One region of the Nonomuraea sp. KM90 genome, then DNA from elsewhere that is predicted to be linked to it. Evidence: riboswitches for the same ligand, from Rfam matches in the RefSeq annotation. Region 1 holds a riboswitch; the other holds the start of a gene.
What was found. A riboswitch is a leader RNA that binds a small molecule or an ion and turns the genes downstream of it on or off. The one in region 1 is predicted to bind cyclic di-AMP.
Positions count from the first base shown of each region.

Region 1 (4,407 bases):
CCGCCAAGTCCGCCCGCCAGCAGCAGGAGAAGGACGCCATCGCGCGGCACGCGGCCACGCTCGTACGACCGGGCACGGCCGTGGCGCTGTCGGCGGGGACCACCACGTGGGCGCTGGCCCACCACCTGATCGGCGTGCCCGAGCTGACCGTGATCACCAACTCGATCCCGGTCGCCGAGGTCTTCCACCGCAACCCGCGCGCCGACCGCACCGTCGTGCTGACCGGCGGGGTGCGCACGCCGTCCGACGCCCTGGTGGGCCCGGTCGCCGTGGCGGCGATCCGCCGCCTGCACGTGGACACGCTCTTCCTCGGCGTGCACGGGATGAGCGTGCGGGCCGGGTTCACCACGCCCAACCTGCTCGAGTCCGAGACCGACAGGGAGCTGGTCGCGGCCGCGCACCGGCTGGTGGTCCCCGCCGACCACACCAAGTGGAACACGGTCGGCATCAGCACCATCGCCGAGCTGACCGAGGCCGACGTGGTCATCAGCGACGCGGGGCTGCCCGAGGACGCACGAACAGAGCTGGCCGAACGGGCCGGAGAACTCATCATCGCGGAGGGCTCGCTTTGAAGCGCACCATCACCCATCTGGCCGACGGCCGGGAGCTCATCTACTTCGACCGGCGTGACGACGCCGACAGGAGTGCGATCGACCGGCGGCCGCTGGAGCCCCGCCCCGTGGCCTCCGAGCTGCGTTACGACCCGCTGACCGAGGAGTGGATCGCGATCGCCGGGCACCGGCAGACGCGGACGTTCCTGCCGACCGGCGGCACGGCCGAGTGCCCGTTGTGCCCGTCGTCGGACACGCGGTCGTCGGAGATCCCCGCCTACGACTACGACGTGGTGGTGTTCGAGAACCGCTTCCCCTCTTTCTCCGGAAATTTCGGGACTTACGAGGAAGTGGGCGGCCTGAGCGAAGTCCGTCCGGGTGTGGGCCGGTGTGAAGTGGTGTGCTTCACCTCCGACCACTCGTCCTCCTTCTCCAAGCTCTCCGACGACCAGGTGGGGCTCGTCATGGAGGCGTGGGCCGACCGCACGGCCGAGCTGTCCACGATCGAGGGCGTGGAGCAGGTGTTCTGCTTCGAGAACCGGGGCGCGGAGATCGGCATCACGCTCGCCCACCCGCACGGCCAGATCTACGCCTACCCGTACGTCACGCCCAGGACCAGGCTGCAGCTCGGCGCGGCGGCCCGGTACAAGGGGCCGGGCAACCTGTTCGCCGACGTGCTGGCCGCCGAGCGGGAGGCGGGGACGCGGGTGGTGGCCGCCAACGAGCTGTGGACGGCCTTCGTGCCCGCCGCCGCGCGCTGGCCGTTCGAGGTGCACCTCTATCCGCACCGGCAGGTGCCCGACCTGGCCGCGCTCACGGAGGAGGAGCGGGCCGCGTTCGCGCCCCTCTACACCTCGGTCCTGCGGGCGCTGGACGGGCTGTTCGGGGTGGTGATGCCGTACGTGTCGGCCTGGCACCAGGCACCCGTACGCCAGGACCGGGAGCTGGGCTATCTGCACCTGGAGCTGTTCAGCATCCGGCGGGCGGCGAACAAGCTCAAGTATCTGGCCGGCTCGGAGTCCGCGATGGGCGCCTTCGTCAACGACGTGCTGCCGGAGGAGGCGGCACGCATGCTTCGATCACAAGTAGATCACTAATAGATTTCTACTTAAGGTCGCATGACTCGTGATCTACCACTAATATCCCCATATGCACCGGCCGAAACAGCCGTGGCACGCCTAATCCCGAGCGCGTCGCCCGGGAGCCGGGGACCCATCGCACCTGGGGTGAATCCGCTTCGGCGGTAGGGATCAACTCCCCTGCCCGAACCCGTCAGCTAACCCGGCCGGCAGAGGGAGAGGAACACCTACGTGGCGGCTTCGTCCCCCGCGACTCTTGCCATCGGTCTCATCGCCGCCGCCGCCATCGCCGTCCTCCCGGCGACCGCGGCGTCGGGAGCCCCCAAACCCACGGAAGCCGAACTCCGCGCCCAGCTCAAACAGCTCAACACCAAGGTCGACAAGCTCATCGAGCGGTACAACCTCAAGCGCGTCGAGCTGGCCAAGGCCCAGCAGGCCGCCGAGACGGCCGAGGCCAGGCTGGCCACCGCCGAGCAGGCGCTGACCACGGCCGAGCAGCGGGTCGCCGAGATCGCCCGCCTGCGCTACCAGAACGCCGACCCGTCCGTGCCCACCTTGATGCTGCCCCAGAACGCCAGCAGCGCGGCCCTGCTCGAACAGCTCACCGCCGAGCAGCAGGCCGTCGTGCAGGGCGTCGCCACGGCCCGCGACGACAAGCAGCAGGCCAGCAAGGAGGCCGCGGCGCTGGCGGCCCGGATCGAGTCGGACACGGCCACGGTGGCCGAGCAGCGCGACGAGGCCGAGGACGTCATCGACGACATCAAGGACAAGCTCGAGGACCTGGTGCCGTTCGGCACCGGCCGCAAGTCCGACGGCTCCTGGGCGCCCGAACTGCCCACGGGAACGGACAACATCACCTCGCGTACGCGGCTGATGAAGGCTCAGGTGGAGAAGAACTTCTCGCTGCCGTTCGAGGTGGGCTGCTTCCGCTCGGGCTCCAGCGGCGAGCACCCGCTCGGCCGGGCCTGCGACTTCATGATGAGCACGGGCGGCTCGATGCCCACCGCCGTCAACAACGCACTCGGCGACCGGATCGCGGCCTGGGCGATCAAGAACCAGGACAAGCTGGGCGTCAAGTACGTGATCTGGAAGCAGCGGATCAACCACGGATCGGGCTGGAGCACGATGTCCGACCGGGGCAGCGTCACCGAGAACCACTTCGACCACGTGCACATCTCGATGAACTGACCCGCGGCGACCCGCGCCGACCCGCGCCGGGCCCGGGGTCAGGGCAGGCGTGCGGCGAGGGACTGGGGGGCGATCCGGCGGTAGGCGTCCGTCACGATCTCCGCGATCTCCGCCCAGTCCACGTCCGGCACGTCCAGGTAGACCCCCAGCCACCCCCGATGCCCCACGTACGGTGGCCGGAAGAACCTCTCGGGGTCCTCCGCCACCATCTCCTCCTGCACCCCGGGCGGGGCCGCGCACCAGAACGCCAGCCGATCGTCATGATGGTGATCGGCGAACATCACGAACGTCTTCTTGCCCCTGACGAACCACGTCGGCTCCCCGTGCGAGAGCCGCTCGGTCGTCTCGGGCAGCGCCAGGCACAGGCCCCGCAGCCGCTCCAGGGCGTCCACGGCGGCCTCAGTTCGTCAGCGTGAGCGGGTTGACCAGGTCGGCGTAGACGAGCAGGCCCGCCATGATCATCATCACGATCGCGATCGCGTACGTCAGCGGCAGCACCTTGGCGATGTCCACGTGAGCCGGCTCCGGCCGCCGCATGATCCTGGCGAACGCCCGCTTGATGCCCTCCCACAGCCCGCCGGCGATGTGGCCGCCGTCGAGCGGCAGCAGCGGGATGAGGTTGAACATGCCGATCGCGAGGTTGAAGCCGGCCAGCAGGTTGATGAAGATGGCGATCTTCTTCTCGGTGGACAGCTGGTCGGAGGCCAGGATCTCGCCACCCATGCGGCCCGCGCCGACCACGCCCACGGGGCCCTCGGGGTCGCGCTCCTCGCCGGAGAAGGCCGCGTGCCAGACGCCGACCATCTTCTCCGGCAGGTTGAGCAGCGAGCCGGCCACCCTGGCCGTCAGCTCGCCCATGTAGCCGATGACCTGGCCCATGGTCTGCTGCTGCATGACCTCGGTGGGCAGCACGCCGAGGAAGCCGACGTTCTTGTCGATCTTCTGCGGGTCCTCCAGGTTGGGCCGGTCCTGGGCGATGAGCGTGACGTTGACCGTCATCGGCTTGCCGTCGCGGACGATGCCCAGCCGCACCGCGCCGGGACCGTGGGAGCGGATCAGGCGGGTGGCGTCGTCCCAGGAGCCGATCTTCTGGCCGTTGAAGGCGACGATGTGGTCGCCGGGCTTCATGCCCGCCTGGACGGCGGGGGTGGGCTTGTCGGTGGGCTTGCACTCCGTACGCTGCTCCGAGATCGGGATCACGCACGTGTTGGTCTCGGGCGAGACGATCGGGGCCAGCGTGGGCAGGCCGATGCCGACCAGCAGGATGCTGAAGAAGACGAAGGCGAGCACGAAGTTCATCGCCGGGCCGCCGGACATGATGATGACCTTCTGCCACCACTTCTTCCGGTAGAAGACCTTCTCCTCGTCGCCCGGCCGCACCTCTTCCTGGGCGGCGTCGCGGGCGGACTCGATCAGGCCCTGCCACGGGCCCGTCGCGGTGCTCCTGAGCTTGCCGGGCTCGTCGCCGGGACGCGGCGGCAGCATGCCGATCATGCGGATGTAGCCGCCGAACGGGATCCACTTGATGCCGTATTCGGTCTCGCCCTTGCGTCGTGACCACGCCGTCGAGCCGAAGCCCACCATGTACT
Region 1 is NZ_JBQQCB010000020.1:15,424-19,830, forward strand. Features, by position in the region: gene ACTWPW_RS22115 (DeoR/GlpR family DNA-binding transcription regulator) at 1-572, shown strand, start outside; gene galT (galactose-1-phosphate uridylyltransferase) at 569-1,648, shown strand; cyclic di-AMP (ydaO/yuaA leader) riboswitch at 1,717-1,856, shown strand; gene ACTWPW_RS22125 (coiled-coil domain-containing protein) at 1,862-2,818, shown strand; gene ACTWPW_RS22130 (MmcQ/YjbR family DNA-binding protein) at 2,857-3,210, opposite strand; gene ACTWPW_RS22135 (M50 family metallopeptidase) at 3,218-4,407, opposite strand, start outside.

Region 2 (4,407 bases), on a different contig from region 1:
CGTAACCGCCCTGGCCGTAAGCCTGGGGCTGCTGCCCGTAGGCCTGGCCGTACTGCTGCTGGTCGCCGTACTGCTGCTGGCCGTAGCCGGGCTGGGCGTAGCCGGGTTGGGACTGCTGCTGCTGCCCGTAACCCTGCTGCTGACCGTAGTCAGGCTGGGACTGGGGCTGCTGGCCGTAGCCCTGCTGCTGACCGTAACCCTGCTGACCGTAGTCGGGCTGGGACGGCTGCTGCTGTCCATAGCCCTGCTGGCCGTAACCCTGCTGCTGACCGTACTGCGGCTGCTGGCCCGACTGCGGCTGCTGGCCGTAGCCCTGCTGCTGGCCGTAGTCAGGCTGGGACGGTTGCTGGCCGTAGCCCTGCTGGCCATAGTCGGGCTGGGACGGCTGGGACGGCTGTTGCTGCTGGCCGTAACCCTGCTGGCCGTAGTCGGGCTGGGACGGCTGCTGCTGCCCGTAACCCTGCTGGCCGTAACCCTGCTGCTGACCGTACTGCGGCTGCTGGCCCGACTGCGGCTGCTGACCGTAGCCCTGCTGCTGGCCGTAGCCCTGCTGACCGTAGTCGGGCTGGGCCGGCTGTTGCTGCTGACCGTAGCCCTGCTGCTGCTCATAGCCCTGCTGGCCGTAGCCGGGCTGGGACGGCTGTTGCTGTCCGTAGCCCTGCTGGCCATATTGCGGCTGCTGCTGGCCGTAGCCCTGCTGCTGGCCGTACTGAGGTTGCTGGCCGTAGCCCTGCTGCTGGCCATAGCCTTGCTGGCCGTACTGGGGCTGCTGCCCGTAGGCATCGTCCGCCCGGTAGCCGACCACAGTGACGTCGGGATCGGGCTCGCCGGGGTGGCGGCCCGTGTTCTGCTGCCCGTAGGGGGTGGCAGGCGCAGAATTTTCGCCGGATTCGTCCTGTGGATACGGCGGCTGTCCGGTGCTCACCGTGTCACCTCGCTTCGAGTGCGCATGTGGCACGTGTCAGGACACATGCCTGTGCTGCCCAACGTATCGACATAGGTATCAACAATCACCTTTCCATCTGGTCAAGGTCCGCGTCACCCGATGTCAGATGGAGCAGCATGCGGGTGTTGCCCAGGGTGTTCGGTTTGACGTGTTCCAGGTCGAGGAACTCCGCCACACCCTCGTCGTACGAGGCCAGCAGTTCGGCGTACACCTCAGGGGAGACCGGTGTGCCCTGAATCGGGCGAAAGCCATGCCTCGCGAAGAAGTCGACCTCAAAAGTCAGGCAGAATACACGCCGCAGACCCAGATCCTTCGCCTGCTGTATGAGAGCTGAGACGATCCGATGGCCGACGCCCATCCCCCGGCACTCGGGGTCCACGGCAACGGTGCGGACCTCGGCGAGGTCCTCCCAGAGCACGTGGAGTGCGCCGCAGCCGACGACCTGTCCGCCCAGCTCGGCCACCCAGAACTCCTGTACGTCCTCGTACAGGGTCACCGTGGCCTTCTCCAGGAGCCGCGGTCCCGCGCCCGCGTAGGTGTCCACCAGGCGCCTGACCGTCCGCACGTCGGGCGTGCGGGCACGCCGGACCACCACCGCGGTCTCGGGCACTGTCAGTTCGGCCACCTGCTCCATGGCTCTCCAGAGTACAGATGTCATTACGGCTCAGCCCTAACTCCCATCTCTGGGCTCATCCTGTTACATCCCGTTGCCATGCGGGCACGCACCCCGCGGATCTCTGCATTCGGCCCCATCGACGGCAAACAGGACATAAAGTCGGTTCTGCACGAGCGTGCACGAGATCACCTTGTGACCCTTCGGTTGTGAAACCTCTACAGACTCGGCAGTTCTGGTTGAGCACGAACCCGGAGTGCATTAGTGTCCTGCGACGATGTTCCCCGCGTATCGCGACGAGGGGGACACGCCCAATCCCCGCGAGGGGAGCCGGGGACCCGCCGGTGGCGTCACCCGACGCCACCACTGGGGTGAATCCGAATCATTCGGTAGGGCTGCTCCGGCCCGAACCCGTCAGCTAACCCGGTAGGCGTCTATGAGAGGAGCTGGTTGGTGGAGCTCACGCTCAACCGTGGGGGGAAGGCGGCGGGCAAGCACGCCCGCCCTCCGGAACGGGCCCGGCGACCGCGCCGCTTCGGTGTGGTAAGTGTCACAATCGCCGCGCTGCTGATAGCCATCCCCGTCGGTTCGGCGTCCGCGGACCCCAAACCGTCGCTCCAGGACCTGGCCAAGCAGGTCGAGAAGATGCACACGGAGATCGAGACGCTGTCCGAGGAGTACAACGGCCAGCGGGAGAAGCTCAAGACCGCCAAGAAGGCCTCCGAGGCCGCGCAGAAGACGCTGGCGACCAGTGAGGCCGATCTCGAGGCCAAGCGCGCCAAGGCCGCCCTGCTAGCCGAGAACGCCTACATCACCGGCGGCCTGGGCAAGGCGCTGGCGTTCGCCACCTCCGAGGATCCCGACACCTTCCTCGACCGCGCCGCCACCACGTACGTGCTCGAACAGCAGCAGGGCGAGGAGGTCAACCAGGTCGCCAGGGCCAGGGAGGCCGCCGAGCGCGCCAGAGCCGGCGCCAAGACGCGCATCGAGGAGGTCCAGGAGCTCGTCTCCGAGCTCGACACCAAGCGCGACAAGATCACCAAGCTGGTCACCAAGGTCGAGAGCAACCTGTTCCAGCGGGCGCTGGGCGAGGCCGGCCGGCCCGGCACGCGGGCGGTGCGCGTGAACCTGCCGATCATCGGCGGCGGCAAGGCGGCGCAGGCCGCCCGGTGGGCGCTCACGCAGCAGCTCAAGCCGTACGTCTGGGGCGCAGAAGGCCCGAACTCCTACGACTGCTCGGGCCTGGTCATGGCGGCCTACCAGCAGGTGGGCATCTCCCTGCCGCACTACACGGGCAGCCAGTGGACCGCCGGCAGGCACATCTCCCGCGAGGAGCTGCGGCCGGGTGACCTGGTCTTCTTCTACAACGACCTGCACCACGTGGGCATCTACCTCGGCGGCGGCATGATGGTGCACGCGCCGCAGACCGGTGACGTCGTCCGCATCGCCTCGATCGCCCGGCGGCCGTTCGCCGGCGCCGTCCGCATCGCCGACTGAGCCCCGGGCACCGCCCGCCGCTAGATCAACTGGCGGCGGGCAGCCCAGGCCACCGCCTCGATCGCCGTGGCCACGCCGATGCGGTCGCAGATGCCCCGCAACCTCCGGCGTACCGTCCGCCCGCTGATATCCAGTCGTCTCCCCACCCGGTCGACCGTGACCCCCTTGGCCAGCTCCGCCAGCAACGCAAGGTCCGCATGGCTCAGCTCAACACCTTCAGTGAGCACATCCATCGGGAGCCCTCCCCCCCAACAGCAGAACTTGGACCGATCGACCCGGCCAAAGTTGCTCCTCGCAGACGGTAAACGCATCCTGGAAAGGTCGTCAAGCATGACAATCTCCACCCTTGACGAGCACTATTGACATGATCCGAAATATGTGACGTACTCGCGATATGTCGGCACCGATCGTCGCCCGATGAGTGATCTCGTCGAGTCTTCTCCAGCTCCGGATCCGGCGTCGATGAGCGCGGCGGACGTCCTGGGTTTCGACCCGTTCGACAAAGGGTTCCTGCGCGATCCGTACGCCCGTTATCGCGAGATGAGCGCGCGCGGGCCTCTCTTCCGCACGCGCGGCGGGCTGCTCGTCGCCACCACCCACGAGCTCTGTACGGTGCTGCTGCGCGACCCGCGTTTCGGCCGCGGCTCCGCCGAGGCGAACCGGAACAACCCAGGTCAGCCCGTCGAATCGTTCCTGTGGCTGGACCCGCCCGACCACACCAGGCTGCGTGCCCTGGTGAGCAGGGCCTTCACCCCGCGCATGCTGGAACGGCTCCGCCCGCGGATCGAGGCGATCACCGCCGAGCTGGTCGCCGGGTTGCCCGAGGAGGCCGATCTCGTGTCCGGCCTGGCGTACCCGCTGCCGGTCATGGTCATCAGCGAGATGCTCGGGGTGCCTCCGGAGGACGAGGAGCGCTTCCGCGGCTGGAGCGAGATCCTGGCTCGCGGCCTTGACCCGATGCTTACAGACGACCTCGTATCGGAAACCGGGCGCGCCAGAAGGGAGTTTCGCGACTACTTCCGCGAGCTCTCCGCGATCCGGCGCGAGCGCCCCGGGGACGACCTCCTGAGCGCCCTGACGCAAGTACGGGAGCTGACCGAGGGCGAGCTGCTGGCCACCTGCGTGCTGCTGCTCGTGGCCGGGCACGAGACCACCGTCAACCTCATCGGCAACGGGGTGCTGCACCTGGCCCGGCACGGCCTGCTGGCGCACGCCGCGGAGCGGCCCAAGCAGGTGGTCGAGGAGGTGCTCAGGTACGACCCGCCGGTCCAGCTCACCTCCAGGCTCACGATGGAGGACGTGGAGCTGGCCGGCGTGCCGGTGCCCAAGGGCACCCTCGTGATGGCGGTGA
Region 2 is NZ_JBQQCB010000026.1:5,561-9,967, forward strand. Features, by position in the region: gene ACTWPW_RS25565 (RDD family protein) at 1-925, opposite strand, end outside; gene ACTWPW_RS25570 (amino-acid N-acetyltransferase) at 1,011-1,580, opposite strand; cyclic di-AMP (ydaO/yuaA leader) riboswitch at 1,858-2,007, shown strand; gene ACTWPW_RS25575 (C40 family peptidase) at 2,013-3,056, shown strand; gene ACTWPW_RS25580 (LuxR C-terminal-related transcriptional regulator) at 3,077-3,289, opposite strand; gene ACTWPW_RS25585 (cytochrome P450) at 3,474-4,407, shown strand, end outside.
Region 2: linked by a shared signal. The riboswitch ahead of ACTWPW_RS25575 (C40 family peptidase) and the one ahead of ACTWPW_RS22125 (coiled-coil domain-containing protein) in region 1 are both predicted to bind cyclic di-AMP.